One region of the Paenibacillus swuensis genome, then DNA from elsewhere that is predicted to be linked to it. Evidence: predicted binding sites of a transcription regulator. Region 1 holds the regulator's gene; the other holds the start of a gene.

What was found. Region 1 encodes NrdR, which represses ribonucleotide reductase genes. Its sites were predicted from a motif close to AACACNATATATNGTGTT; they were not measured.
Region 2: the regulator NrdR is predicted to act here: its motif matches at 3,384-3,401, upstream of SY83_RS20350 (adenosylcobalamin-dependent ribonucleoside-diphosphate reductase).

What each region holds. Positions count from the first base shown of each region.
Region 1 is NZ_CP011388.1:4,657,976-4,673,845, reverse strand. Features, by position in the region: gene SY83_RS21115 (peroxiredoxin) at 1-174, shown strand, start outside; gene SY83_RS21110 (methyl-accepting chemotaxis protein) at 387-2,378, opposite strand; gene SY83_RS21105 (PstS family phosphate ABC transporter substrate-binding protein) at 2,665-3,657, shown strand; gene pstC (phosphate ABC transporter permease subunit PstC) at 3,777-4,694, shown strand; gene pstA (phosphate ABC transporter permease PstA) at 4,695-5,567, shown strand; gene pstB (phosphate ABC transporter ATP-binding protein PstB) at 5,606-6,358, shown strand; gene phoU (phosphate signaling complex protein PhoU) at 6,479-7,084, shown strand; gene SY83_RS21080 (HAD family hydrolase) at 7,189-8,166, opposite strand; gene polA (DNA polymerase I) at 8,285-10,936, shown strand; gene mutM (DNA-formamidopyrimidine glycosylase) at 10,993-11,847, shown strand; gene ytaF (sporulation membrane protein YtaF) at 11,926-12,603, shown strand; gene coaE (dephospho-CoA kinase) at 12,626-13,225, shown strand; gene SY83_RS21055 (lytic transglycosylase domain-containing protein) at 13,222-13,818, shown strand; gene SY83_RS21050 (alpha/beta-type small acid-soluble spore protein) at 13,891-14,112, opposite strand; gene nrdR (transcriptional regulator NrdR) at 14,241-14,711, shown strand; gene SY83_RS21040 (glycoside hydrolase family 73 protein) at 14,949-15,677, shown strand; tRNA gene SY83_RS21035 (tRNA-Ala) at 15,747-15,820, opposite strand.
Region 2 is NZ_CP011388.1:4,523,557-4,539,426, forward strand. Features, by position in the region: gene SY83_RS20345 (cache domain-containing sensor histidine kinase) at 1-421, opposite strand, end outside; gene SY83_RS20350 (adenosylcobalamin-dependent ribonucleoside-diphosphate reductase) at 608-3,250, opposite strand; gene SY83_RS20355 (DEAD/DEAH box helicase) at 3,702-5,492, shown strand; gene SY83_RS20360 (YqhG family protein) at 5,489-6,478, shown strand; gene SY83_RS20365 (hypothetical protein) at 6,615-7,565, shown strand; gene SY83_RS20370 (YqzE family protein) at 7,622-7,801, opposite strand; gene SY83_RS20375 (N-acetylmuramoyl-L-alanine amidase family protein) at 7,933-8,697, shown strand; tRNA gene SY83_RS20380 (tRNA-Leu) at 8,716-8,803, opposite strand; gene SY83_RS20385 (hypothetical protein) at 8,953-9,270, shown strand; gene SY83_RS20390 (hypothetical protein) at 9,328-9,750, shown strand; gene SY83_RS20395 (carboxymuconolactone decarboxylase family protein) at 9,822-10,166, opposite strand; gene SY83_RS20400 (hypothetical protein) at 10,221-10,427, opposite strand; gene SY83_RS20405 (hypothetical protein) at 10,527-10,850, opposite strand; gene SY83_RS20410 (xanthine phosphoribosyltransferase) at 10,937-11,509, opposite strand; gene SY83_RS20415 (YkvI family membrane protein) at 11,676-12,725, shown strand; gene SY83_RS20420 (AAA family ATPase) at 12,785-15,870, opposite strand, start outside.

The DNA.
Region 1 (15,870 bases):
GGTGGCGCTCATCGCGGCTTGTTCATTATTGACCCTGAAGGCGTACTGCGATATCAAGTGGTTACGGATATGAATGTGGGCCGAAGTGTGGACGAGACCCTCCGCATTCTGCAAGCATTGCAGGCTGGAGGCTTGTGTCCGGCTAACTGGAGACCGGGTCAGAAGACCCTTTAATTCGCGTAATCGGTCCAACCGCGAATCGTAAGCCCGAATAAAGCTAATGCATTAGCCGTCATCGTAAAAAGCCCCAAGATCTCGTGATCTCGGGGCTTTTTTAGCGGGTGAAGGTGATCCATTAGACTTCAGAAGATTACTAAGCGTTTAGAATAATTATGTTCTCTCGAGTGTAATGAAAATTCTCTAACTCTATTCCGGCGTGGCGGCAGTTAAACCGTTACGAGCACTTTGTCCTTCTCTTTCGGATCAACCGCTTCAACTTCCTGGGTTGTCGGAGGCTGAGCGTTCCTTACCATGACGCGCTCTCTCAACGAATTCGATAGTAGTCCAGAAGAGGCGCCAATGTGTCCGATTCGATCAGGCTCCTCTCCAGCTTCAGCCTTGCCTTGAGCCCCTCCCTCGTGTGCAACGGAGGGGACTTGCGCAGAACCCGAATCCCGGGGTTCTTCCCCTTGATCCGGTGTTACACTCGCTTCATCGCCCACCGTACGGAACTTGCTCATCTCCTCAAACAACCGGCGTGAAAGTTGGTTGATTTCTTCCGCCTGATCCGCGATGCTCCGGATCGCTTCGTCCTGTTGAATCGAGGTGGAGTTCACCTCTTCCACGCCCGCCGCGGTTTCTTCGGCAATGGAAGCGACGTAGCGGACGGAAGCGGTAAGCTTCTCATTCTTTGTCTTCGTCTCCAGCACCTTGAGTTGTATTCGTTCCATCTGCGTAGTCAGCTTGTCCATTGAACTGTCAATAGAGCGGAAGGACAGCAGCGTTTCATTCACTTTGCCGCCTTGTGCCTGAAAACTCGTCATCGCTTGCTGCATCTGCATTTGCAATTCGCTTAAACGTTCCACTAATCCGCGAATGATCTGCGAGATCAATGCTGATGAATTCTTGGTCTGACCTGAAAGCTGTCTGACTTCATCGGCGATTACCGCAAAGCCTTTACCATGCACACCCGCACGAGCAGCTTCAATGGCCGCGTTCAGGGAAAGGATGTTCGTTTGATTGGAAATATCCGTGATGGTGTTGACGATTTTCTCAATTTGTCCGGAAGAAGACATCACGGCCTCCATGGACTCGAACACGGCGGTCAATACTTGGTCCGATTCCTCGGCAGCCTTTTTCAATGAAGTTACGGATGCGGAACCTGTCTGGGTATTCCGGTTAGCTTCCAGACTCATTTCCTTCATGCTCTCAGTGTACAAACTGATTTCCTGAACCCCGCTTTCCAACTCGGCAATGAGATTGGTACTCTCCTCCGTATGGATCGCCTGTTGATCGGCACCGCTGGAAATGTCATCAATGGCGCGGATAATTTCCTTATTGGCAACGGCTGTTGTTTTGGAGAAACTATGGAACGTATCCGAATACCGGGAGAGGGAGGAGGCGATCTGTTTGGTTGCCCCCGTCATTTCATTTACCTGATCAATCATATGGTCAAAATCACGGCTTAACATTCCCAGCTCATCCTGCCTGCCTGAATGCACCTTGTATCGGAAATCCCCGCCCGCCACTCGTTTAACGGCTTGTTGCAATTGTCCGATGGGACGAACGAAGGAGAGAATTAGCAATGTGGCCACGAGGGCGCACAACACGAGCACAACGGCCGAAGCTACAGCGGAAGCCTGAACGGTGGAGTTTAGCATATGATCTGACTTGTTAATGGCGGACATGGCGGATTCCGAGAAGGATTGATAGAAGCTGTCAACGAGCTGGAACAGGTATTCCCGATGCGCCTTGGTTCGATCCGTGGCCGCATTCATTTCATCAATAACAGTAAGCGGATCCGCATTCTCATCCTTCAACAGCGCTACCGCCGCATCGAAATTCGTGATGAATTCCTGAGATACCGTTTTCAGCTTGGGAACGAGTTTACGCTGCTCCGCATTGTCCGCGTAGGCCGCCAATTGTGTCACACTTTTTTGGAAAGACGCGGTATTGTCCCGATATTCCTGCTCGAGGTCCAGATTTTGCGTAGAAGTCAAATTAGTGGAGATGTTAAACAGTACTTGAATGTTCTGTTTGAGCTCCAGGGCTTCCACCTTTTTGTCCATCGCCGCGTTCTGATTGGCAATCTGCGTCTTAATCCCCGTCACCTGGGTCAGGTTATACAGTGCGACCCCTGTAAAAATAACTACAATAAGTATAAAACTCAAAATCAACTTCGCCTTAAATGTGGCATACAACCTACCTACAGCTTGCATCTGAATTCCCCCATAAATGTTTCTAGTTATAACCGCCTACAACTTTAGCCCTAAACATGATTACGCCAAGTATAAAATGTGGATATTAAATCAAATACTAAGTTTTGTTAAACTTAGGTAAATTTTTGTCGAATTATGGAATGTTATGAACCGAACATAACAAACTATGAAAAGAGCGCGTCACGATTTTACAATCCCTTTACAAAACTTTTAAATAGCGAAAACAAACGAGGGTTACTATTACAACTGTGTTACAAAACAAAAACAAAAACTAGGAGTGATCATCTTGTTTAAAGGCGTTTTACGTAAGGGATCCATCGTCTTGGCGTCAACTGTGCTGGCGTTCACACTTGCAGCATGCGGAAACAACGGGGGGAACAACACGGGTAACGGAGCAGCAGAAGGTGGAAATAATACGGGAACGGAAGCAGTAAAGGATCTTAGCGGTGAAATTAGAATCGACGGATCGTCCACAGTATTCCCAATTACTCAAGCGGTTGCCGAAGAATTCATGAATATAAACAACGGCGTAAACGTTACGGTTTCCGAGGGCGGAACATCGACAGGCTTCAAGAAGATCATCAACGGTGAAATTGATATCGCGGATGCATCCCGTAAAGTGAAAGACGAAGAAGTGGCTGACTTGAAGGCTAAGAACGAAGAAGTCGTTGAAATGCCTGTAGCTTTGGACGGTATTACAGTTGTTATTAATAAAGAAAACACTTGGGCGACCGAGATGACGGTAGAAGAATTAAAGATGATCTGGCAGAAGGATTCTAAAGTGAAACTTTGGAGCGATGTTCGTCCGGACTGGCCGAAAGAAGAAATTAAATTGTTCGGACCGGGAACATCTTCCGGTACATTTGAATACTTCACCGAAGAAATCAACGGCACGAAGAACGAATCCACAACAAACTATACGCCTTCTGAAGACGATAATGTTCTTGTAACAGGTGTTGCCGGCGAGAAGAACTCCTTAGGTTACTTCGGATTCGCTTACTATGAAGAAAACGCGGACAAGCTTACAGCTGTTGCCATTAAAGAAACGGCTGATGCGGCCGCAGTTGCTCCAAGTGTTGAAACAATCGGTGACGGTTCTTATAAACCATTGTCCCGTCCGATCTTTATCTACCCATTGAAAAGCGCCTTGGCTAAACCGCATATCGCTGAGTTTGTGAAATACCTGAACGGCGAAGAAGGCCAAGCTTTGGTTGAAGAAGTGGGTTACATTAAATTAAGCGCTGAAGACTACAAGAAGAACCTAGATATGGTGAAGTAATAATGACATGAATACCGTATAGCAGTTGACAAACCGTGGCATCCGGCCAAGAAACTAACCGGTGTCACGGTTATCGACTTGTTGTCGGGTGAACTCTAAGTATTCAGGGGGGCCGCAACATGAACCAAACGAACTCCAAAGTAAATCTCAAAAAGAAGAAATCGCTTTTCTCTTTGGACTTCTTGATGCCTAAGCTACTGGCTTTCTTCGCGGGAATATCCGTTCTGACCACGGTCGGAATCGTTGCCATTTTATTGACGGAATCTGCCGGGTTCTTTCGTGAAGTACCTGTTTGGGATTTCCTGACGGGCACGAGGTGGGAACCGTTATTCGCGAATCCAAGCTTCGGTGTACTGCCTTTAATCTCAGGTACGTTGATGATTACTCTTATAGCAAGTATTGTGGCCTTACCCATAGGTCTTGGCAGCGCGATCTATCTAAGTGAATATGCGCCAAACCGGGTACGCGCGGTCATTAAGCCCGTACTTGAAATTCTTGCGGGTGTGCCTACGATTGTGTACGGATTTTTTGCGCTCACCTTCGTTACACCGATTTTGCAGGCGATCTTGCCGCAAACCGAAATTTTTAACGCGTTAAGCGCCGGCATTGTTGTCGGTATTATGATTATTCCTATGATTTCCTCTCTAAGCGAAGATGCTATGGCTTCCGTGCCGGCATCCCTTCGTAATGGTGCTTACGCGCTGGGCTCAACCAAGCTGGAAACTTCAATCAAGATAGTTGTGCCGGCAGCGCTATCCGGTATTATCGCCTCCTTCGTGCTTGGATTGTCCAGAGCCGTGGGCGAGACGATGATCGTGACACTTGCAGCGGGATTGAAGCCGAGCATGTCTTTAAATCCGTTGGACAGTGTAGAAACGCTGACAGCCTACATCGTGTCCGTGGCCTCAGGCGACGTCCGCCAAGGTTCCGTAGAGTATTCAACCATTTATGCCGTAGGTTTAACACTGTTTGTGATTACCTTAGTGATGAATATTATTGCAGGCTATATATCGAGAAAATTCCGGGAGGTGTATTGATTGGCACTTACTAAACAAGAAGAAGCCGTCCGTGTGGGTAAACGCCGGACGACCAACCGAATTTATCATGTGCTGTTCTTTCTCTCCACGGTTATCGGTATGATCGCACTTGCACTTCTCATATTTGATGTGGCACGCAAAGGATTGGGTTACTTGGATTGGCAGTTTCTGACGAGCAAATCGTCCAGGATTCCGGGGAAAGCGGGTATTATTACAGCCTTGGCCGGGACGCTGTGGTTGATGATGATTGTTACACCGTTAACCTTTATCATCGGCGTGTCGACGGCCATCTATCTGGAGGAGTATGCCAAGAACACCTGGTTCAGCCGTTTGATTCAAACGAATATCTCGAATCTGGCGGGCGTTCCTTCCATCGTTTATGGTCTGTTGGGACTTACCATCTTCGTTCGGTTCCTTCACTTGGATCGAAGTATTTTGGCGGGCGCCTTGACGATGACCTTGCTTGTTCTGCCCATTATTATCGTAGCTTCACAGGAAGCGATTAAAGCTGTTCCAATGAATTTGCGTCATGCTTCATTCGCCTTGGGCGGCAACCGTTGGACTACCGTGGTGCGAGTTGTGTTACCGTCGGCCATGCCGGGCATTCTGACCGGAGCTATTCTTTCCTTATCCAGAGCCATCGGAGAAACCGCGCCTCTGATTCTGATCGGAGCCGCATCTTACATCGCGTTTATGCCTAACTCCATTTTTGATCCGTTTACTGTAATGCCCATCCAGATCTTTAACTGGTCCAACCAGCCGAAGGAAGAATTTAAAAGCATCGCGGCTGCCGGTATTATCCTGCTCTTGTTGTTGCTTCTGAGCATGAATGCGCTGGCGATTTATCTGCGCAATAAATATCAGAGAAAATAGTTGCAATTCATCTATCAGTAATCTAGGGGGATTTGGTTATGTCTATCGTCGATATTAAGGATTTGGATTTGTATTATACGGAATTTCATGCATTGAAGAAAGTGAATATGTCCATTCCCGAGAAGTCCATTACAGCTTTTATCGGACCGTCGGGCTGCGGTAAATCTACGTTGTTGCGTACACTGAACCGGATGAACGATATGATTAAAGGTGTCAAAATTAACGGAAAAATTCTGATTAACGGAACCAACATCTATGATCCTGACGTGAACGTAGAGCTTCTTCGCAAAAATATCGGGATGGTGTTCCAACAACCTAACCCATTTCCTAAATCAATCTATGATAATGTAGCTTACGGTCCCCGCATTCATGGCATCTCTTCGAAAGCGGAGCTGGATAAGATCGTAGAGTCCAGTTTGCGCAGCGCCGCACTGTGGGATGAAGTGAAAGATTATTTGAAGAAATCAGCTTACGGTTTATCCGGGGGGCAGCAGCAACGTCTGTGTATTGCAAGAGCCTTGGCTGTGAATCCCGAAATTCTGTTGATGGATGAGCCTACTTCCGCTTTAGATCCGATTTCCACCCTCAAAATAGAGGAATTGATCCAAGAGCTGAAGAAAGATTATACCATCGTCATTGTCACGCATAACATGCAACAAGCCGGCCGCGTTTCCGGGCAGACCGCATTCTTCCTGAACGGTGAAGTTATTGAGTTTGCGGAAACCGTTAAACTCTTCTCTAACCCGGAAGATCAGAGAACGGAAGACTATATTACAGGTCGTTTTGGTTAAAACAATCAAGTTCAAGCAGCAAATGAAACAACGAAGCGTAGACTATTGAAGGAGGGATGCACATTGGCAACGAAACGGGAACAATTTGATTTGCGCCTGAACGAGCTGCGGCAAGAGTTGATGCAGATGGGCGATAAGGTGGAGAAGGCGATTCTGGACTCCGTCCGCTCACTGAAGGATTCGGATCTGGAACTGGCTCAGCAGATTATTACGCAGGATCAGGAGATCAACCGGATTGAGGAAAAGATCGAGAACCTGGGAACAACGTTAATCGCCACACAGCAACCTGTAGCCAAAGATCTTCGCCGCATTACGATCGCGTTCCGGATGGCCAGCGACTTGGAGCGGATGGCAGATCTGGCTGTGGATGTAGCTAAGGTTACGCTCAGAATCGGCAATCAAAGCTTGATTAAACCGCTTGTAGATATTCCGCGTATGGCGGAAATCGTCCAGATCATGACCAATGAAAGCATCCTGTCTTATGTGGAAGAGAACGTCGATCTCGCTTACAAAATGGCCAAAATGGACGATGAAGTCGACCATTTACATAGCCAAATTCTAAGGGAACTGTTCCTCCTGATGAGTCAGAACCCGCAAGAAATCAATCAGATCACGCTACTCTGCTTTGTCAGCCGTTACTTGGAACGTATGGCCGATCATGCCACCAACATCGGCGAGAACGTTGTGTATCTGGTGAAAGGGAAGCGGCCTGACCTGAACATATAGCCGTAAAAGTCTCCGCATGGGCGGAGACTTTTATTTGTATTTGGAAGGCAGGGAGGGTTATCCCGTTGACTCCTTGGTGAGCGATCTCGCAACAATTGGCCGTCTTAGCCAAATAACGCCGAAAGATCCGCAGCATTGTTCACTGTGATATAACCGCCGCGTGCCTTTCCCCGGGTTCGGATAGATTCCGAGGTGAAAGGAAGCGGGACGGGTTTGTGACCGCGACCGGCAGGCTTTGCATGGGTTGACTGGGTTCGTTCAGGCAATCCTTTCTGCGCGGCCGAGCTTGCCCCGAACGGTTCCGCTGGTCCGCCGGGCGGAACCAACACCCGCATCGCCGGTTTCGCCGGTACCTCGGCCCGGCGAAAATTCGCCCACACGGCGTCGATGCCCGCCGCTGTGGCCCCCGCAACGTCCCGGCGCCACGATGCGCCGATGACGACCGCCTCGCGCGGCTTCGCGCGCAAATCCCGCAGCACCGCTTCATAGAAGCGGCGTGCCGGCTTGCGCGCGCCTGTCGCATCGGCGCAGTACCGCCGTGCCGGCGGAAACCACGGCTCCAGGCCCAGGAGCCGGATCCGCTGCGCGGTGCGCTCGCGCGAGTCGCTGCTGACGACCGCGAGCTTGTAGCCCGCGGCGGCGAGGCGTTGCACCGCCGCGGGCATCCCGGCCTGCGGCAGCGCGCGTTCCTGCTGCAGCTGCCGGTACCGGCCGACCATGTGACGCACGGCGGCGTCCATGTTCGGCAGCGGGATGCGCTCCGCCATCAGCGCTTCCCGCAAGCAGAGCGCGATCCGTTGCTCCGCGTCGCTCCCTGGCGGTAATCTGTTCTCGCGCGATTTACGGGCATGGACGTTCCGAGTTGTCCCAAGCTCAGACGCTGCCCATGCCGCTTTATATCGAAGCCACAATCGCTCAGACCGGTCAGGGTCGCTAGCCCAGCGTCCGGTCCACTCCGCAACAGCTTCCAGTAAGCAAGCGCGCAAGGTAGCTTCCGTGTCGAGCAAAGTCCCGTTCAACTGAAACAGGACGACTTTTTTCACCTCGGGGGTAAAGAGGGTTTGAGCTTGAGGGCCGGTCATTGCATACGCCTCCGATCTAGTATTTACCGACATAGCTTACCTTCACTAAGATTTCGTAACTTGTCACTACTATGATATGATGAAGATATCAGGAATATGGAATAATGTGAGGTGCACGATGGATAAATTAGTCATTATCGACGGGAACAGTATCGCTTACAGAGCTTTCTTTGCGTTGCCGTTGCTTAGCAATTCCAAAGGTTTGCACACCAATGCGGTTTTCGGTTTTACGACAATGTTGTTAAGACTTATAGATGAACAGAAACCGACGCATTTTTTGGTCGCTTTTGACGCGGGGAAGATTACGTTCCGTCATGAAGGCTACCAGGAATACAAGGGCGGCCGCGAGAAGACGCCGACTGAATTATCGGAGCAGTTTCCGGTAATTAAAGAGTTGTTAAAGTCGTTCGGCATTTCTCAATTCCAGCTGGAAGGGTATGAAGCGGACGATATTATAGGAACACTAACGCGTGTGGCGGACGAGCAGAAGAAAGAAGTCATAGTCGTCACGGGCGATAAAGATATGCTTCAACTCGCTTCGGAACATGTTACGATAGCGCTGACCCGCAAAGGGATTAGCGAAGTGGAGTTGTATGATCCGGCTTATATTAAAGAGAAGTACAACCTGTTGCCTGAACAAATTATTGATCTTAAAGGGCTGATGGGCGATACCTCGGATAATATCCCGGGCATTCCGGGTGTGGGCGAGAAGACCGCTTTAAAGCTCCTGCATGAATACGGAACCGTGGAGCAGGTGCTGGACCGCGCGGAAGAAATGAAGGGCAAGCTGAAAGAGAAAATCGTGAATCACGCGGAAGACGCGCGGATGAGCAAGCGTCTTGCCACGATTCATCGGGAAGTGCCGATGGAAACCGAATGGTCCTCTTTACAATATGAAGGTTACCAGCCTCAATCACTCGCCGAAATGTTTACGAAACTGGAGTTTAAATCGTTAATCGAGCGGTTGAATTTACCGCAGATCGAGCAAATGAACGAAGTGGAACAAGAGAAACTGAACGTAACCGCCTTGAATGAGTCTAATTTGACGGAACTTGTAGAGCAGCTGCAGGCTGTGCAGGCGATTCATGTGGAAGCGGTGGGGGAGAATCCCCATGCGGCTGCCGTGGTCGGCGCGGCTTTCTATACAGGTGAGGGACAAGCCTACTATGCACCCGTAGACCTCCTCCTAAGCGACAATGCGGCACCGATTCGGGAGTGGTTTGCGGACAGCTCCAAACCCAAAGTAATCTTCGATGCGCACAAAGCTGAAGTGGCGTTGGCATGGCAGGGCATCGTCTTGGCCGGGGTTACGTTCGATACGCAACTCGCCGCTTATTTGCTCGATCCGACGGAAACCAACTACGAAATGAGCGAGCAGGCTCGTAAATATGGACTTCCGGCTTTACCCTCGGATGAGACCGTCTTCGGTAAAGGAGCCAAATTCAAACTGCCTGAGCTCGGCATTCTTGCGGAATATCTCGGCCGTAAAGCAGCCACGGCCTATAAACTTGCTGACGCCCAGAAAGGCCAGTTGGAAGAGGGCGGAATGAACCGCTTATTCTATGAGCTGGAGCTTCCGCTCTCCGCGCTGTTGGCGGATATGGAGCTGAAGGGCATTCGGGTGGATGTCGAAGGTCTTAAGCAATACGGACTTGAGCTGGGCAGTCAGATTGACAACCTTCAGAACAAGATTTACGAGCTTGCGCAGGGCCCTTTCAATATTAATTCACCGAGACAGCTGGGCGAGATTCTATTTGATAAACTGGGTCTGCCTGTCGTGAAGAAGACCAAAACCGGTTATTCCACCGATGCCGAAGTGCTAGAGAAACTGGAGCCATATCACGAAATCGTCCGTCAGATTTTACATTACCGCACATTGGCCAAGCTCGCTTCCACCTATGTGGAAGGGTTGTTGAAAGAGGTTCGTCAGGATACCGGCAAAATACACACCTACTACCGCCAAACGATCGCCGCTACAGGCCGGCTAAGCTCTCAATTTCCGAATCTGCAGAACATTCCGATTCGCTTGGAGGAAGGCCGCAAAATCCGCAAAGTATTCACGCCTTCTGAGGAAGGGTGGCTCATTCTGGCCGCGGATTATTCTCAGATCGAGCTGAGGGTGCTGGCTCATATATCGCAGGATGAGAATCTGAAGGAAGCCTTCATTAAGGAGCTGGATATCCACACGAAAACGGCTATGGACGTATTCGGCGTGGAAGAATCCGCCGTGGATGCCAACATGCGCCGTCAGGCGAAGGCGGTTAACTTCGGAATTGTTTACGGCATAAGCGATTACGGCCTATCCCAGAATTTGCATATTACCCGCAAGGAAGCGGGACAGTTTATTGAGCAATATTTTGCCGTCTTCCAAGGTGTTCGTAAATATATGGATGACGTCGTCAAGCAGGCGCGGGAAGACGGATATGTGACCACGTTGCTGGAACGAAGGCGGTATTTACCGGAAATTAAGGCATCGAACTTCAATCTGCGTTCCTTCGCCGAGCGGACCGCCATGAATACGCCGATTCAGGGAACGGCGGCCGACATCATTAAGCTGGCGATGGTTCGCGTAGCCGCCAGAATGAAGGCTGAGAACCTGAGAAGCCGAATGCTGCTTCAGGTGCATGATGAGTTGGTATTCGAGGTGCCGCCGGAAGAGTTGGAGCTTATGAAGAAGCTTGTACCTGAAGAAATGGAGCAAGCATTGGAGCTGAGCGTTCCGCTCAAAGCGGACGTAAGCTACGGGGATAATTGGCAGGAGGCGAAGTAAGCCTTCGCCTTTTTTTCTTTCCATATCTGTTATAATGTTAGGCGAGGTGATCGTTCATGCCGGAATTACCGGAAGTAGAAACCGTTCGAAGAACACTGAATCAACTGATTACCGGCAAGGAAATTGCACGGGTAACCGTTCATTTGCCGCGCATCCTGCAGCGACCGCGTGAGGCGGAGCTGTTCGATGCCGTACTGACGGGCCAAACGGTCCGCACGGTCGAACGCAGAGGGAAATTTCTGCGCATTCTGCTGGATCAAAGCGTCTTGGTCTCCCATCTTCGCATGGAAGGCCGCTACGGGCTGTATCGGGCGGACGAGCCGATTGAGAAGCATACACATGTCATATTCCATTTTACCGACGGTACGGAATTGAGATATAAAGATGTCAGACAGTTTGGAACCATGCATTTGTTTGATCCCGGTGAGGAATTCACGCTTCCCCCGCTGATGAAGCTGGGCTTGGAGCCCTTGGATGAAGCGTTTACGTTTGAATCGTTCGAGGCTAAACTAGGAAAGCGTTCGACGAAAATCAAACCTTTCCTGTTAAATCAGGAATACGTTGTAGGCATCGGTAACATTTATGTGGATGAGGCGCTGCACATGGCCGGTATTCACCCGGAACGGGAAATCCAGTCCCTGAAGAAAGAGGAGAAGCGACGGTTACATGAAGCGATTGTCGTAACCTTGAGCGAAGCTGTGGAAGCGGGCGGTTCATCCATTAAATCATATGTGAACGGTCAAGGTGAAATGGGGATGTTCCAGCATCAGTTGAAAGTGTACGGAAGGAAAGCCGAAGCTTGCCACAGATGCGGCCATGTCATCGAGAAAAGTGTAGTCGGAGGCCGCGGAACGCATTATTGCGCGAAATGTCAGCCTTTGAAAGCGAAGCGTTTGCATAAGGACACTTAAATAAAGTACATGCACCCATATCTGGGCGCTGCCATAGAATAGGAAGCACGAGTTGCCGTCACAAGAAAGGAGACTCACATGCTGTTCCCTATTCTATCGCTAGCTTTGCTTGCGCTTGCCGTCAGTATGGACGGATTCGGCGTGGGTGTCATGTACGGATTGCGGAAAATCCGTATCCCGTTATTGTCCATCATTATTATTTCCGTTTGCTCAGGACTTATTATTTTCATTTCCATGCAGGTCGGCGTGCTGGTTCTGCAGTGGATTACTCCCATGACCGCGGAAGTGGTCGGGGCTTCCATTTTATTGGGTTTAGGCGTCTGGTCTTTGATCCAAATGTCGATGCAAAAAACAGACGACATTCAGCCTGCCGCCGGTCCTCCCACACCCGCTGGTGATGTGGATGCTGAGAAGCAAACCGTCTTGCATGTGGAGCTCAAGAGACTTGGCATCATTATTCAGATTTTGCGGAAGCCCTCGGTAGCAGACATAGACCGATCCGGTAACATATCCGCTTCCGAAGCCACCTTACTTGGAATTGCCTTGTCGCTAGACGCCTTGGGAGCGGGAATTGGTGCTGCCTTGGTCGGCTTTCACCCTATAATTACTTCAGGGTTGATCGCACTGGCCAGCGGGACTTTCATTTACTGCGGATTGCGTGTGGGATTTATTTTCTCCGATGCCGCTTGGATTCGAAGAATTTCTTTCATCCCTGGATGCATATTAATACTCATGGGATTACTTAAATTGATGTGAACCTTAAGGAGCTGCTATAGAAATGAATATCGGTTTAACGGGCGGGATTTCAACGGGCAAAAGCACCGTCGCCGCCCTTCTGGCAGCTAGGGGCGCGCATATTATTGACGCGGACTTGATCGCCAGGGAAGTGGTTCTTCCCGGGAGTCCTGTGCTCCGTGAAGTCGCTGAACGCTTTGGTAACGAAATCTTGCTGCCTGACGGCAATTTGGACCGCAAGAAGCTTGGCGGGATTATCTTTGCTGATGCATTGGCAAGAAAGGATCTGGACGGGTTGTTGCATCCGCCGATTCGAGCACTGATGCGAACGAGGATGGCCGAGCAGGAGGCCGCCGAGCCGACACGATTGGTTGTGGTGGATGTTCCTTTGTTGTACGAATCCGGATTGGAATACATGTTCAATGAAGTTATGGTGGTCTATGTGCCGGAAGAAATTCAATTAGAGCGTCTCATACTTCGGGACAAGCTATCAAGGGAGCAGGCCGGGCAGAGAATAGCCTCGCAAATGCCGATTGAAGATAAGAAAGCGAAAGCGGACATTGTCATCGATAACAGCGAAAGCCTGCAAGAAACGGAGAAACAGCTAGAAGCGTTCTGGCAACGAAAGGGACTGACTTTATGAATACAGGCTCTGTCGTATGGAAAGCAGGTATTGGTGCGGCCTTGATTATTGCGGTTTGTGTGATGTGGATTCTTTTTGCAGGGACAAGCTGGCTGGATCGTTGGGTGTATCCCATTCATTATCGCGAAGATATCATAGTAAGCTCACAGAATTACAAGGTTGATCCTTACTTGATTGCCGCCATTATACGGGTGGAGAGTAATTACAAGACGGACACGAAGTCCTCCAAGGGCGCTGTGGGCATTATGCAGATTATGCCGGATACCGCCAATTGGATTATCCAGAAAGCGGATTACTCCAAGTATACGATTCACGAGTTGGACAACAGGGCCGATGTGAATATAGAGGTGGGGGCGTGGTATATCCGTTCGCTCTACGACCAGTTTGATTATAACAAAATAGCTGTCATCGCAGCTTATAATGCCGGACCCGGCAATGTTAAGAAATGGCTCAAGAGCGGCAACTGGGACGGCAGCCTGGAGCAGTTGGACGCGGTCCCTTTCGGTGAGACAAGGCACTATGTACAACGTGTCGTTTATTATTATAATAAATATAAGAAAATTTATTCGGAGCAGGAAGCCGAAGGCTTATAAGCGATCTTTTTCGTATATGTGAAAAAAGCCGAAAAACCGCTCACGCGGTTCTCCGACCTTAGTGCTGAGTAATTATTTATATTGTCCGGCCAATTGTTGTTGTGCGATTTCTACCAAGCGACGAGTAATGTGACCTCCGATCGCACCAGTATCGCGTGTTGCCATGTTACCGTAGTATCCGTCTGCTGGTACTTGGATACCTAATTCTTGAGCGATTTCGTATTTCAGTTGTTCCAGAGCTTGGTTCGCTTGTGGTACTACCAAATCGTTAGTTCTTGATGATCCTGATCCCATGTGTGTTCACCTCCTTTTCATATGGTAGTAGTATTATGTTCGATAAGCTTGGCTTACAATCAGGGAATGCATGGAAATCCGACGGGTCCATTCTAAATACTTTGAGCAAGGTGAAGGAGTTAACCTTTATGAAATGTCCTCATTGTGACAATGCAGGCACGAAAGTGCTGGATTCCCGTCCGGCGAACGATAACAAGTCCATTCGGCGCCGCAGGGAATGCGAGAAATGTCAGCGCCGCTTCACCACGTTCGAGACCGTTGAGGAAACGCCGCTTATTGTGATTAAGAAAGACGGAAGCCGTGAGGAATTTTCTCGGGACAAAATGCTGCGCGGATTAATCCGGGCCTGCGAAAAGCGTCCGGTTTCTGTCGAGAGACTGGAAGTCATCGTCTCGGAAGTCGAGAAGGATTTGCGTAACACGGCGCATGCCGAGATTGAAAGCAGAAGCATCGGGGAGCTGGTGATGGCTCAATTGTACCCGGTGGATGAAGTGGCTTATGTGCGCTTCGCTTCCGTATACAGACAGTTCAAGGATATCGATATGTTTATGAAGGAATTAACGAGTCTGCTTGGCAAAAATCCGATGGATTCGATGTAGGCGTCCGAAAGCTAGGCCTTTTTTCTTGGGTAATGTACCTGGGAAGAAAGGCTTTTTTGCTCATGTGCGCGATGATTAAATCTTGGTATGCTTTAAGAAAATCTTCATCGGCCAAAAAACGGCTATTGGCTAGGAGACAAACTACGGAGACTTCGTCCCATCCGGATGCATAAACTATCGTAAATCTTGTTTCCGCAGCAACATCGTTTAATGACCATCATGATGAGGAGGTGCCTTATGGCAACAAAGCAACAGGCTTTCATCGCGTTTGTAGGCCCGGTTGCCGTCCGGTTGCGTCTAGAGGGTTCACCCGTATTTCCATCCGTACGTGTAGCTCAAGCGTTACTGGAGACGGGAGCCACCATTCATAGCTGGAATAACCTTGTTGGTTTTAAAGCAGGCAGGGGCAAGCCGAATGCCTTCTGGGACGGTCGAACGATATCGACCAAGACCTGGGAAGTTTATAACGGAACCCGCGTAAATAATGTAACCGCTAATTGGCGTGTTTATGATACGATTGACGACGGATTTCGCGACCAGGATCTGTTGTTTCACAACTCGCGCTATTATCATGTGCGTACAGCCTCAACACCGGTAGAGCAAACGCAGGCATTGTACAGAGCCGGGTACGCCACAGACCCCGCATATCCGACCAAGTTGCAGAACTTGATAAGCGTGTATAATCTGTATCAATTCGATGAGGAGGTCATTCGCGTGCTGAATGAATTGAATAAGAAAATTGACGAGCTGACCGCTCGGGTGAAGGAATTGGAAGCTGCGCCGGATCTTGAGGTGCGTGTACAGGCTTTGGAGGGCAGGGAGGATATGCAGGAGGTGCCTTCTTGGGCTAAAGCCGCGGTGGATAAAGCGCTGAAAAGCAAGCTGATTACAACGGGCGCGGGAAGCTTTAGCTTTTATCGGTTGCTTGCGATTATGGACCGTAAGGGTCTGTTGGACGGGAAATAGCTGTGGGAAGCGCAGAATGAATGCATAAAAAAGACCTTCTTTATTAGAAGGTCTTTTTTATGTTAGTTATGGAGAATAGGGGGCTCGAACCCCTGACCTCTTCGCTGCCAGCGAAGCGCTCTCCCAGACTGAGCTAATTCCCCGTAATTCTGATCGACTTTATTAGTATACATATTGTTATTTGCAAATGCAA
Region 2 (15,870 bases), 130 kb from region 1:
TTCCCACATTTAAACTGGTAAATACATGCCCTCTGGAATCTACTACCGTGATATAGGAGCGGCTTTGCAATATAAAATCAAGAATGTTATTCAGCTTGGCGTTAAAGCCTATGTATTGCTGAAAGGCACTGTGATCCTCCAGCCATGCATTTTCCTTAAGCTTCAAAAACTGTTGAACTTCCGGATCATTCACAATCAAGTTGGAGGCTTTAAACATCCGTTCAGCGGTTTCGTTCATGCTATCGCCTATTCGGGTAATCACCTGATCATTCGATTGATTGACGGTTTGAACGAAAAGCTGCTGGGAGGAGGAATAATAGGAATAGAACAGAATGAAAATAGGAGCAATTACGAGGGCTATAAAAGCGAAAAGGAGTTTGTTGCGAATACTGTTCAACGGGTACTTGAGCGGATGCAACATATCGGATTCCCCTTTAAATCAGTAACCCTGCCCATCTACCGACAAAGTTTTCATCTCATTCTACTATAAAAGAGGAGCATTGAGAACGAATTATTTTGTGCGGAATCCGGCTATTTCTTAGCTTATAATTTGGTCCTGGAAAATGTGGTGAAAGAAGAAAAAAAGGACCCGTCAGGGTCCTTTTCTTTAACTACACTTACTGTAACCACAGTTCGTGCACGTCTTGCAACCTTCCGAATTCACCAGCGCCGCCGTACCGCACGCCGTACACAGATCCAGCGACGGTACCGAGCTCGGTCTCGCCATTTTCGCCGCAGCAGGTGCAGGCGTTGCCGTCGGCGCGTCCAGCACTTCGCTGGCCGCAGATACCAATTCATCCGGGTCGCTGCCCTGGATGTGAATCTCGAGCGCTTTCGCTACCGCGTCGGCGATCGATTCCACACGGTTCGGGCCGAAGCCGATCGCCCCGGAACCGCCGATACCCTTGAGGTGCTTGATAAGTAACAGCACCTTGTTGCCGTGGTCGCCGTACCGCAGGAACAGCGAGCACACGCGGCCCAGCGCTTCCGCCATCGCGAACACGTCGGAGCCGGCTTTGCCGACGTTCAGGAAGATCTCGCCCGGCGTGCCGTTCAGGTCGTTGATCGTGATATACGCCATACCGAACGGCGTATTCACTTTATACGTAGCGCCCTTCAGAATCTGAGGACGGCTCTTATATTCTTTGTCGAACAATCCCTTAGCCGCAGGGGTTGCCTTCACCGGCAACGAACTTTCCAGTGTTTTCAACGTACCCGCATCGGTACCGGAAGCAACGGAAGCCAATGCCGCGGCCACGCTGTCGTCTTTCTTCTCAGCCAACGGCGCATCCTTCGCAGCTTCATCGGCGGAGGATTTCTTGCTCTCCGTGCTCAATACCTGCACATCACGGGAGCCGTCGCGATAGATTGTTACGCCCTTGCAACCAAGCTCAAACGCCAGCTCATACAACTTGCCGGTATCTTCAACCGTAAAGTCGGCAGGACAGTTGGCTGTCTTGGAGATGGAGCTGTCCACCCAGCGTTGAATCGCAGCCTGCACACGGATATGGTTCTCCGCGGACAGATCCATGGAAGTTACGAACCATTCCGGCAATTCCTGACCCGGGTTCGCGTCTTTCCACTCTTGCGCGATCGGAACATACTGCTTGTCGAAGCCAAGACGGCTTTGACGGAAGTATTCGAACGCGAAGTACGGCTCAATACCTGTGGATGTGCCTACCATCGTACCTGTGGAGCCTGTCGGCGCCTGGGTAATAACGGTAACGTTACGCATTCCATTCTCTTGGATCGCCGCGCCGACTTCAGGGAATTCCCCGACGATGTTGCGCATAAATCCGCTTTGCAGGAATTTGTCTTCGACATAATGCTTAAACGAGCCTTTCTCGCCCGCGATTTCCGCGGAAGACAAGTAAGCTTCTTTAGCCATAAATCCGTACAACTTATCCAGGAATTCAAGCGATTCCGGGCTGCCGTAACGAACCTGGAGCTTAATCATCAATTCCGCGAGTCCCATCGTGCCGAGACCGACACGGCGCTCGCCTTGTTGATTCTCTTTGTTCTCCTCGAAATGGTAAGGCGTCGCATCAATGACATTATCCAGGAAACGAACGGAATAACGCACCGTCTTGCCTAATTCATCCCATGCCACGTCATGCTTCTCGGCATCATAGAATCGGGACAGGTTCACCGCGGATAAGTTACATACGCCCCATGCCGGCAAACCTTGCTCCCCGCAAGGATTCGTACAGATAATCGGGTTAAAGTACCAGGAGTTCGACATTTCATTGTAATACTCCATGAACACGATGCCCGGCTCCGCGGACTTCCAAGCGGATTCAATAATCGTTTGCCATACGTCGCGAGCGCGTACTGTCTTAACATGGTTTACGGACTTGCCCATCTCTTTCCACTTATCCAGGTTGCCGTCCCACATCTCGTCATATTCCGGATCTTTCGTATCCGGGAATACCAAATCCCAATCCAGGTCTTCCTTAACGGCCTTCATAAATCCGTTGGAAACACATACGGACAAGTTCGCGTTCGTCACTTGACCCATCGTCTGCTTCACGGTGATGAAATCCAACAGATCCGGATGCCAGTCGTTGATCATCAGCATCAGCGCGCCGCGCCGGCTTCCGCCTTGTTCGATCAAACCCGTGGTATAGCTGAACAGACCGCCCCAGGATACGGAGCCGCTGGACGAACCGTTAACACCTTTAACGACAGCCCGGCGAGGACGAAGGGAAGACAGGTTGATCCCTACGCCGCCTCCGCGGGCCATAATTTCCGTCATCTCGGACAGAGTCTTCATAATACCGCCGCGGGAATCCTTAGGGGAAGGAATGACGTAACAGTTAAACAGCGTAAGCTCTTCGCTGGCGCCCGCGCCGGCGGCAATACGTCCGCCCGGCACCAGCTTCCAGTCATCCAGAATATATCTGAAGTTTTCTGTCCACTCTTGCTGTTTCTCCGGTGTTTTCTCTACGGAAGCAATGGCGCCTGCCAGACGGCTCCATAGCTCTTCCGGTGTTTTCTCTATAGTAAGGGTAAGTTTTTCAATGTTAGATTCGACGATTTCACCGCCGCGGGTTTGCACGGTTACGTTGTTTCCGTTCCTGGCGATGACTTCGCCGACTTCTTTAGCCGGAAATTTAGGATCATCCTTTGTTAAAACCAGAACGACATCTCCGACTTTCGTCTCGCTGGTGTCCGCATTCTTCCAAGCGTAACGATCCAAGAAAATCTTCTCACTTAATCCTTCTAAACGCTTCTTCTGCACCGTCTCCAACAACAACTACCTCCCACGAAATATATATATCAGCGCTTTACCCACACACATGTTTAAAATACGAATTAGGGCTCTAAGATGGGCAATTCAAGCGGCGAAACGCCTGTTTCGGCCTATATCATTGTATGTATTCAGTACAATATATTGTGTGCGAATACCATTATACTATACTACATATTGTGCATCTAATGACTCAGAGACGATTATTCGAGAATTTCGGGAGTACTGCCCCCGTTTGCTTTCGTTTTCTCTATGAATCTCTCTTTTTTGACTTTACCATCACTCCGCACCGCTGTGCGATTCTTCTATAAACCGAGCCGGCTCCGACCTGCCGAACCTTCATTTTAACACGAACCGGTTTGTGTTTGATTCGCCAATTTTTGGACCATACTAAGAGATGCACTTTAAGTACGTCACGGTACCACCCAGGAATCCGAAGGAGGCTTAATCTATGCGCAACGAGAACCCGGAACTCCATATCAGGAACTTGAACGAACATTTAGAGCTTCAATTCAACCGGGATTGGGTCGGGGAACTGGAAGCCAAGATGGATAAGAACGGTCCTTGGGACGATTGGACGATGTTCCAGCTGGGCATGGAAGCGGAGCAAGCGGAGCTTGTCACCGGATTTGACGATCTGATGTGTCTTCGGCACATTCCGCAGCTGAAACCCCTCCCCCACCAGATCGACACCGCCAAAAAAGTACTGAATGAAATGCGCGGGCGCGCAATTCTTGCGGATGAAGTAGGTTTAGGCAAAACGATAGAAGCCGGTCTGATTCTCAAAGAATATATCGTACGCGGTTTGGTCAGCAAGATCCTTATCCTTGTCCCTGCCTCCCTCGTGCTTCAATGGGTGCGGGAGCTTAACCAGAAATTCGGCATCTCCGCCGTGGCCCAGAAGAAAGAATATATGTGGAAGCAGCATGACGTCGTTGTGGCTTCTATGGATACCGCCAAACGAGATCCCCACCGCGACATTGTCCTGAGCCAGGAATACGACATGCTTGTCGTAGACGAAGCCCACAAACTCAAAAACAAGAAAACGACAAACTATCAATTCGTGACCCATATCCAAAAAAAATACTGCCTCTTACTCACCGCTACCCCTGTGCAAAATGATCTTGGCGAGCTTTATAATCTGATTACTTTGCTGAAACCGGGTCAATTGGGCGGGCAAGGCAGCTTCTCGGCTAACTTTGTCGTTGACAAACGCATTGCCAAGAACGAAACGCTGCTGCAAGAAGAGCTTTCCAAGGTGATGATCCGCAACCGTCGCGGAGACGGATTGGGATTTACGAAGCGTCATGTGAAGAACGTTCCGTTAACCTTATCCGATGAGGAACAATCATTGTACGACGGCGTTACCTCCTTTGTCAAAACCCGTTACGAGGAATCCGGAGGAGACGTTTCCAGCGCGCTTTCACTCGTTACTTTACAACGCGAGGTATGCTCCAGCCGAGATGCGGTGTTCCTGACATTAGTGAATATGTTCAAAAAAACAGCCGAAGATTCTCCGGTGCGACCGAAAATTTGGGAGCTGGTAGACAAAATCAAGCAAATCCAAGCCAACACGAAAGCCGAGAAAGCCATGGAGCTGATCGAAGGCATGGACTCCAAGGTTATTGTGTTTACAGAATACCGCGCCACGCAGGAATATTTGATGAAATTTTTTAAAGATCACAAGCTCATCGCCGTACCTTACCGGGGAGGCATGAACCGCGGCAAGAAAGACTGGATGATGGACCTGTTCCGCAACCGCGCGCAAGTCATGGTCGCCACGGAAGCCGGCGGGGAGGGTATCAACCTCCAATTTTGCCATAATATCATCAACTTTGACCTGCCCTGGAACCCGATGCGCGTAGAACAGAGGATTGGCCGCATCCATCGCCTAGGCCAGAAGAATGACGTGAATATCTATAACCTGTCCACGCACGGCACGATTGAGGAACATATTATCCATCTGTTGCACGAAAAAATAAACATGTTCGAATCCGTCATCGGTCAACTGGATATGATACTGGAGCGCTTTGAGAAAAAGTCGAGTTCACTGGAAAACTCGCTGTACAAAATCATCCTCGAAGCCAAAACCGATGAGGAAATTCGTCAAAGTATCGGGTCCCTCGGAGAATCCATCAGCGGCGTCAAGAAGGAACTGGAATCGCAGGAAAGCGCAGCGCCTCGGGCTGGCGCCATTCTGGACAGCGGCACATACGGACGTACGGTGGAGGGAAGATCATGAATCCGAAGCAAGTACAGAAATACGTGATGCGTTACCTGGACACGACCGAATGCCAAGTGCTGGAGAAACATCCGGCGTATGTGACCGCCAAGCTGTCCCCGGACGCCGATAGGGATCTGACCGGCCGATCCTACTATTGGAGCTTCGTTGAGCGTACCGGGGCTCCGCCGCAAACGATGACCTACACCTTCGTGTTTGATCCCGAGAAACACGAAGAACTGAAGGCGGCGAAAGCCGTGCCGCCTCAGGGGCAGCCTGCGCCGGGCGGTGCGCAGGTATCGCCCGGCGCAGCAGGCCCGCAGCAGCCCGCGAGCGACTCCATCCTCGGACGTTACTTCGGTTTTGTGCCCACCGCGCCGGTGGCGCGGGTGCCCCAAGACCACGTCACGTTCGGGAGCAAGCGGCTGCAGCAGATCTTTAACGTCGCGCGCGCCAAAGGCCGCTGCGTCTGTCTGTTCGAGGAGCCTGCCCGGGAGCAGAGCCGGGCAGGCTCCTCTATGCAGTACAGCACGTGGCTGTGCGTGAACTTCAAGGCGCAATTTATTTGCGACATGAAGCGCGACGAGCTCCACTCGCTGGCCATGAACCTCTCAACGGGCGAGATCGTGGAGAATTTCTACCCGGGTCTGCTTGAACGCAAGCTGACCCCGAAGCTCCCCGCCCAGGCGCATACGCCCAAGCGCACGGTCACGCTGGCCAAGGCGGTAACGCAGCTGGAGCAGCTGCTGGAGCGCAAGATCAAGCGTTACGATCACGCTTGGGCCAATGAAGCACAGGAACGGCTGCAAGAGGAGCTTGCGCGTATACAGGCTTACTATGAAGACCTGTTAAAGGCGGCGGAAGAAGAGGAAAAGAAGGCGGAGATTCAGACTCAGTTTGATAACCGCGCCAAAGAAATCAGGTGGCAATATAAACCGAGGGTTGAAATAAATGCAGTCTCTTCCGGAATCTTTCACCTCGATCCGATGAATGCCGCCGGAAACTGACGATTATCGCTAACAGGCGGCAAAAAAACTGCTATCCTCGCAGCAAACGTCTGACAGGTTCTAACACGTTTCTCGCGGCATATCTTTTATGATAGAAACATAGAATCGGGGACACCCGGGAAAACGGCGGTGGACGATGCGCAAATGGTTTATAACGCTCGGCGGAGCATTAATCGCCTGGGGTTTATTCTGGCCGACGGGAACGCAGGCACTTAAGGCTAAACCGTCATTACCTGCTCCAAAATCCATACATATAGCCAGCGGTATCCTTCAGCCCGCCGCGTTTCAGGACAAGCTTCAGCAATATATCGGTGACAAGCTTCACACCCTGTCTAGCCAAAAAGGTTTTGAGAATTGGAACAATGCCGAAATTCACATAACCACACTGGGTCCGGGCACCCATGGCTGGCTTGTTCTTCTAACCCAGCGGGGAATTGACGTAGGTTATCTTGTCATCACGGCCGACGACAGCGGCATGCTGAAGTTAGCCGAATACGGTCGGGGCGGCACCTCCCTCTTCTCACCCGTCAAGCTGTACGCATCCATGCTGCAGCAGGAACTTATTCCATCCAATATGAGCTACACAGACTTTAGATCCAGTCCTACCTACCAATCCGAACGGTATTACTTCTCGGCGCTCCAATCTCTTTGGAAAGTTACTGTATCCGGCGCAGGAGGTGAACCCTGGTTTCTGGACGGCAAAACAGGGGAGATCCTTCCTCTGACAATGAAGGATTTGAAGGCGGTCATTCCTGCCAAAGAAAACCCTTCCAAGGCAAATGTCAAGTTGTCACAGCCTTCCTCTTTACTTCTGCCGACCTTCGACCCGTATGCGCGTTTACCTTGGGTTAAGAAGCCCGCCTTAACTTATGAAAACTTCGAGGATGTGCAGAAACGCCTGAATCAACGTGACAAAATCATGTATACCGCTGAATATTGGGACAGAAGCATTCGTTATGTCTTTCCTGTAACGGGGTATGAATCCCGTCCGGATGAAACTCCATACCTTATCGTTGAACAGGATGGTTTAAGATATTTGCCGTTTCACAGCGTGTCTGAACAAGGCAAATTTTATAAATCCTCCTAATCATGATAAAAGGCACTTGTCTCCGCTTAAGACAGCGGAATCAAGTGCCTTTATTTTTATTTTCTCCATTTGGTAAACCATAGCTTCAATGATATAGGAATCATCCCGAACCACTTGGATTCCCAAGGTTCTTTCCTTGCCGTGTTGCGGGCTTGATGTCGAATTTCTTTAGGTGTATCGATATAGGTCACGACTTGTTGCGTAATATATTTAATTAGATCTTCCCCTTTAGCCATACAGCATCCCCTCCTCGCTAACATCCTGCCCTGATTGTCCCCCTTTTATCCCTTTGTATGAAATCCGACAGACTGCGCAAGCTTACAAACATTGAGCTGTGTAAATTTTGAAGGAAGGGGAAGAACCATTCATGACGAAGACATCACATCCTAAGGCTGTGTTCAAAAAGGTACTGCAAGCTTTAACCTTGTGGATCACCCTCACGGCAGTTACTGCCATCTGGATAAACAAGGAGTCTTCTGCGCAAGCGGCCCCCCCTCATGTTGTTACAACGGAGGTCATCATTGATGCGGGCCACGGGGGTGTTGATGGGGGAACCAGCTACGGGAACTTGCTCGAGAAGGATATCAATCTTCAATTGGCGCAGAAGCTTTATGAGCAGTTGCATAAGCGACGGCTGCCCGCGGTTCTGAACCGGACAGGCGACTATGCGTTAAGCGATCACAACCAGTGGCTTCGAACCCGGTCCCGTCACCGAAAAGATTTGGCGCAACGTAAAGAGCTGAGTCATGTGATATCCAGCCGCATCCTTGTGTCGCTGCATGTCAATTGGGGCGGCCGCGGCGCGACGGGTCCCATTGTCCTGTATCAGCGGAATATGGAAAGCTTCTTGTTAGCCCAGCAGCTTCAAACCAAGTTAAATCGCGTCTATGGTACCCTTTACAGGCCCAAAGCGGCCAGACAATATTATCTGCTTAACCAAAGCGCGGTTCCCGCTGTCATTGTGGAGACCGGATTTATGAGTCATCCGCGGGACCGTGAACTTCTGACAAGCCGCAAAGGTCAGTCCCGGATTGTGAAAGCGTTAGAAAACGGAGTTCTTTCCTATTTGTATTTGCACGGAAACGGGGAAGTGAACCACGGAGAAAAACATAAAAACCCTCTACCAAAGTAGAGGGAGGAAGGTTATGTATGGTGCGGTCGAGAGGACTCGAACCTCCACGGGGGGTTAGCCCACACGGACCTGAACCGTGCGCGTCTGCCAATTCCGCCACGACCGCATTTAGCTACGACTGAAAGTGTTACCCGCTGTCGTCGTAATTAAGATAATATCACGCACAAAAATCGAAGTCAAGCATTTTTTCATTTCGCATAATCGTGGTTAAAAAAGAACATTCTAGCACTAATGAAACTCGAGGAGCTGCCCTAAATGGAAAGAGAATGTATCGTGCATTTTGAAGTAAAGCATCAGGAGCCGCAAGAAGTCAAACATCTTCACGGTCTCCTCTACGTTGACGGAAAACGTGAACCGACGGTGGACGAACTCACCGGCTGTCTGCAAGCGTGCGGCTTTGATGTACGCCCGGACAGGCCGGAGAAATTAACGTTCAAGCCTACTCTTCCGGGAGAAGATGATTACCGCATACGGATTACCAACCTCGATTTTGGCGATCAGGAGGAAGAACAGAATAACGAAGTATTACGTCAATTGGCCAAAAATTTCGTGCGTCGGGAACCCGAACTGTAATCTTTTGAACAAGCTCCGTATATGAATAGTGTAAATGCGCTGTTGGGAGTTGGGACAATGGATGACATGTTCGGGCAGTTCGAATGGATTTACCGATATGCTGAAGTAAACAAAGTACAGTTGACACTCCTTCTATTAAACGCTGCGGGGTTGTTCACGTTGTGGTACACCTACTGGAAAACACGCTTCATCCGATTGATGAGAACTACATTTGAGCGCTCGAATCTGTACGTGACTGTAACCAAGCCCAACAAGAAAGTACGTAAGCTCTATCCCCGGCTCACCAAGCTAAGCGATCAGGACGATCCCGAATACTTCGTATTTGAATATGCCATGCCCATCGGCATGACCGTGAAATCCTTCGAGGAGAAGAAAAAACATTTTGAAACCGCGTTTGACGCCAAAGCGCTGGTAAGCGGCGAAGGTCTTATGTTAAGCATCAAAATAAAGAAGGAAAAGCTTATTCATTCCGCCGCCTAAACGCATGACAACCTCAAAAACACCTTTTCCCCATCAGCGGAAAAGGTGTTTTTTGAGCAGGCAGGAGTTAATTAATGTACGATGCCTTCCAACGCTTTCTGCACACGGGTAACCCCTTGCGAAATAGCGTGTCCGCCCCCGACCGCGCCGGCGACGGCTACGGTCTCCATGACTTCTTCCGGGGTTGCGCCTTTCTGCAGAGCTTCCCGTACATGATAGAAGGTGCATACCTCGTTGTTTGCGAACAGCCCCATGCCGAGTGCGATCAACTGCTTCGTCTTCGCGTCCAGGGCTCCCTCCTGAAAACATTCACCGGTAAATTGATGATAAGTTTCCACTACCTGCGGCATCTGGGCCGACATATGGGTCAGCTCATCCTTGTATGCGCGCACTTTCGATTCCATCTGATCGGACATTGGAACGCCTCCTATATACAATATCTGTCATAGAATGCCCCGCTGCTTCTCAAATTATAAGCGACGTTCTTCATCCGCCTTCTGATAAATGTAACTGCGGTCCAGCTTCACGATCTTCCGGTTCTGTTTGCGCAGCATGACACTGTCATCATCCCACGCGACAACAATCCCTTTCACATCATTCTCTTCCAACGCGTCACGAATGACACGCAGCTTGGTACCTTCAACCCGGTAATGGTCTAATTGCTCCTCTGTAATCACAGCTTGTCCCTTCCTTCCGTTACGAAAAAACAGAGCCTAAACGCTTTCACATTTAGGCTCTTGCTTCTATATGCTTACCCGCTTTCCGCGGAACCATAATTAACCGATCGTTTCCTTGGATTCATTCGTCTCATACCAGCAATCCAATACCGTGCTGGACATGACCCGCTTGCGGATATATTCCGCTTGGGCTTCTGTGAACTGGCCGTCCCAGGACATTTGTAATTCTTCGCTTAACTTGACCACCGTCAACAATTCGGACCAGGCAACATAGCGTTTATACCAGAAAAATTGAGGATGCTCGATCATATAGGGATATAGATCGTCAAACTCGGTGTGCTTACAATCTAATGCGCGTTCAAAATGTACCTTAGCGTCAGACACTTTCTTGCCTAAAAATTCAGCCATTTGTTCGTTCCCCATAGCTTCTGCCTCCTCTACCGTCAACTTACTGTTTATTATAAAATAAAACGTTCTAAGATGGAAGGCTGAGCGGCACGAATTCGCGCCTAATCTTCAAACCGGATGGTTTGGTCGGATAATGAAGAAATTTTCACCAGGGTTTCCAGACGAATGCCCTGTTCCCTGATGGCTGCCCCGCCGGCCTGGAACGTCTTCTCCAGAACCACGCCCATGCCTGCAAGGTGAGCGCCTGCCGTACGAATGATGCGGACAAGACCTTGAGCGGCGTCTCCGTTGGCAATAATATCATCTACAAACAATACCCGATCATCCGCGTTTAGAAACTTCTTGGAAACCATAATGTCGGTTACAATTCCTTTCGTAAAGGAAGGAACCCGTTCGCAGTAGGCATCGCTGTCGGTGGTGACGGACTTTTTCCGCCGCGCGAATACCATGGGAACACCCAGCTCCAGCGCGGTGGCAAAAGCAACGGAGATGCCAGAAGATTCTACCGTGATAACTCTTGTAATTCTCTCTTCCCGGAATCTTCGGGCAAACTCCCTGCCCATTTCCATAATCAGCTCCGGATCGACTTGATGGTTTAACAGCGCGTCTACCTTCAGAACCTGATCATTTACAACACTGCCCTCGGACAGAATTCTTTGCTTCAACAATTCCATAGTGTACACGCTCCCCGTATTATTATTTGTTAAAATAACACAGATGATGAAACAGGCGCAACCTTTTGCCATGAAAAGAGGTGTATTGCATGGGTTAAACCCGGGTGGCATGCCCGTCCCGTTCATAACATAGGCTGTTAAGAGAGGATTGCGAAGGGATGAGGCTATGGTAAAAGGAATCGGCAGAACGTTGCAAATCGCCTTTACTTACATCGGCACGGTTGTTGGCGCGGGATTTGCCACAGGCCGGGAAATACTGCAGTTCTTCACGCAATATGGCGGTTGGGCAGTGGCTGCGATCGGCTTGGCGGCATTGCTGTTCATCTGGCTGGGCACCAAAATGCTGCTGATGGCGCAGGCTATTCGCGCAACATCCTATGAGGACTTCAATAAACACCTGTTCGGGGATCGAATCGGGCGTTGGATCAGCACCGTATCCCTTCTTTTATTGTTTGGCGTATCCTCCGTCATGCTGGCAGGCGCGGGATCGGTGTTTCGTGAACACCTCGGGCTTCATTATCAAATCGGACTTGCCGTAACCTTGGTGCTGGCATACTTCGTGTTATCCAACGGCATGCGGGGTATTCTTGCCGTGAACTCCATCGTTGTGCCGGTCATGCTGGTGTTCACTTGTATTGTCGTCGTGCACACATGGCATTCCCCTACACAAGGCAATTGGCTTCACCTGGCGGGGGACGCGGCGCCTTGGCGGGCAGGCTTATCTCCGCTGCTGTACGCGGCTTTTAATCTGTCCATGGCTCAAGCCGTGCTTGTTCCCGTCGGAGCTTCTGTAGATGGCCGTAAACCCCTGATCTGGGGAGGCATTCTTGGCGGAATCGGCATCGGCCTTATGCTGCTTGCCGGCCATTACGCCCTCTCCGCGCAGATGCCCGGCATTACACAGTATGATATTCCGATGGGGCATCTCATTGCGGGACTGGGCGTTACGGTTCAACTGATTTACATTATTATGATTTATGCCGAAATCTTCACGACCTTCCTTGCCGATGTCTATGGACTGATGCTGCAGATCACCCAACGCTCCGGCTTACCTTCCCGCTGGGTGCTGCTCTGTTTATTGTCGTTGTGCTATCTGGTCAGTCAGGCGGGCTTCAGTCACTTAGTCGACACGCTGTATCCGTTGTTCGGCGTGATTTCGCTGGCTTGGTTTTCCGCCATGGTTTGGCGAAAGAGCGCCGGCGGAAAGCTGGTTTGAAGAACATGATAAAAACAGGCACCAGCGGATTTCAATCCGCTGGTGCCTGTTTTTTTGTTTCAAATCGTTAGCCGCAGATCCGTTTCTTGCCTTCGCAGTTCCGAAATTGAACTTTTAGATAAGGAGTTCACGACTGCATCCCGAACATGCGTGTGGCAGGTCATCATAATTATTTGTCGATGGCTTTGGAGACGTTTCAACGCGTCCAGTGTATGCAGTAATCGTTCATCGTCGAAATTAACGAAAATATCATCCAGAATGAACGGCATATGGAAGGAATCTTTCATATGCTCCGCCATGGCGAACCGCATCGCCAGATAAACCTGCTCCGCTGTACCCCGGCTGAGACGGGAGCTTTCCAGCGGCTCTCCGTTCGCCCGCTCCACCACAATGAGGCGCTCACCGATCGGCGCCATCATTCGTACATACCTGCCTCCGGTAATGATGCTCAAATACTCCGAAGCGAGACGCAGCACCTGAGGTTGACGCTCCCGCTCAAAGACGCGCTTCGTCTGCGACATCAGCTGCGCGGCATAGGCGAGAACCGCGTAGCGCTCTGCCAGCGTATCCAGCTGCGCCGTCAGCTCCTGAACCCTCTGCAGCCGCTCCGCATGCGCTTCCTCGTTGCGCAGCCGCGCAAGCTCGCCGCGCACCGCGCCGCGCTCATCCACGCGCGCCCGAAGCTCGCGTTGCAAACGGCTGAGCTCCGCGGCTGACTGCTCCCTCGCGTTCTGCAACGCGAGCAGATCGTGCGAGCCCAGGTAAGCCAGCAGCTTCGCCTGCTGCTCCCGGGGCACCCAGGTGGACAACAGCATGTCCACCTGGCGCAGCTCCGCCTGCAGTTCAGCGCGGCGCTCGAACTGCCTCACGCGCAAGCGGAACGGCTCCTCGCCGTCCGCCCCCGCCTCGCTCCACAGCGAGGCGATCTGCGACCGCGTCCGTTCCGCTTGCGCGTGCAGCGCCTCCCGCGCGTCGCGAAGCTCCGCCAGCTGCGCTTCGCGCATCCGCCGCTCCTCTGCGAGGGAGCGGTGTTCGCGCAGCTTGCCGTGCAGGAGCTTCAGCGCGGCGAGCGGTTCGGCGCTGGGTGCGCCGAGCAGCGGCGCGGCGGCATCCGCGAAAGCGGCGCGCACGGCGGCCGCTTTCGCGAGCTGCGCGGCAAGCTTGTCGCGCGTCGCGAGCTTCGCCTTCGCGGCTTCCGCGAGCCCGAACAGCTCGCGGACCGCCGCCGGCGACAGCTCGGGCGCCACGCTCAGCGCGCGCAGGTGCGCGGCCCACGCTTCGCGGGCTGCGGCATCGCTCGCCGCCGCGTGGGCGAGCTCGCCTTGCAGCGCCTCGCGCCGCTTGCGCAAAGCGACGCGCTCCGCGCTTAGCTCGCGGACGCTGTCTTCAAGCTGCAGCTGTTCTTGCTCCAGCTGCCGCACGCGCTCCAGCGACATCACGATGTCCGCGATCTGTTCGTCGGTGTACGTTGTTACTGCGGCCTGCAACATCGGATCCGCAAACAACTGATTATCCCTTAGCTTCAGGTCTTGAAGTAAGTCTGATTGGGTTTGCTGTAATTCCATCCACTCCGGATGCGGCTCAGCTCCGCGAACACGTCTTGGGTTGCTGGCGTTTGACCGAACCGCGTCTCCTCTCCGGTTTCCGGAAACAGATTTTAGTTGTACTTTGCCGCGGAACCAATACCCCAAGATGATTAGGACTAAGCCTATAACTGCAAAGACGGACCCTTGCTGCCATCTCTCATAAATATAAGAATATACCGCCAACGCCAGCACAACCCAAGCTCCGGTGAACAACCACGCCGGACTCCGAACATGCACGCCGTCGGCATGACCGTCCTTTACTGCTTCATTTCTTATCAACTCAACCTGAATTTTGTCCTGAACATGTTTCATTTCAAGCGCTAACATCTTCAACTGATCCATATGGTTTCGAATTTGACTCCATAAAGCGGCGCCCTCGGCATAAGTTTCGGTTCTGAACTTCATGGGTAACGCATCCGCAACGGCGGTTAACGTGAATCTTCTGCGAGAAATCGTTGCCAGCTGTTCCTCCAGTTTAATTTCCTCATCCTGCAGCCGTTCCTCTTCCGAGATGTGACGCTGTTGTAAACGCCTGAATGCTTCCCAACGCTCTTCTTCCCCTTGAATGAATTCTTTATGTGAGATCGTTAACGGAAAAGATTCGAGGTGCTCCTCGGTCCAGTTCTGATCCATCCTGCCCAGAAGCAATGAAATCCCGGCCCCGGCTTCCTCCAACTCTCCTTGAAGTCTGATCGCGCTTACAGCCGCTTCCTGTTCTGCTCCGGCACCTTCAAGCAATCGTTCCAGCTGATCTCCGCGTGATAACAGCTCCGGATCCGGTCTCAGTTCATGCAATGCTTTCTCGGCATGAGCCATCTTCAGGCGAATCTCTTCCAGGTCTTCTGATTGTCTTTCGAACCGGGCAGCCCATCCTTCATAGCGCTGCAGAGCCTGCGCCGGAAAAACCTCGTCCTTCGGTAAATGCCGTAATTCTTCTTCCGCGGCCAATTTACGAATCCAATGCTCACGCACCTTTAGGCTGGTATCCACCCAAGCTGATTCCAGGGAAATTTCCTTTAGTAGAGCTTCGTTATCTTCAATGGCATCATCCAGCACATTTAATTGTTCTTGTAATTCGTTAAATTTGTGAACGTCTTCCTTCGTTTGTCTTAGTTCCAATTCAGCAGATTCAAGTTGTTTCATAACTTGATTCATTTCCTGATTCTTACCTCTGGGTTTAAAAAGAAGCTCTTGTTCCTGTTGAATTCTCCGTTCTGCGGAACGCACGGCGCTGCTCGACATCCCCATCCCGGCGGTGTACAAAAAGCCGTTCATCTCTTCGGAATGAAGGGTGCGAACTTCCTGCAGCTCGGTCAGACTGATCGCGAAGAGGTCACGAAATAAACTTGGCGTCACAGTTCCCAATAGATCAGTCAGTTGTTCCTTTCCTCCGGTTGTGCCGTCTGGAAGCAACACGGTTACCGACTCGCTTGGCGCCTTTCCCGCACCGTAGCGTACCTGCCTTTCTATGATGTAACGTCCGTGGTCAACGGACCGCAGAATAACCTTCCCGCCTGCGGTTCCGCTTCCCCCGGATGGCATTCCCTCAAAGGCTCTGT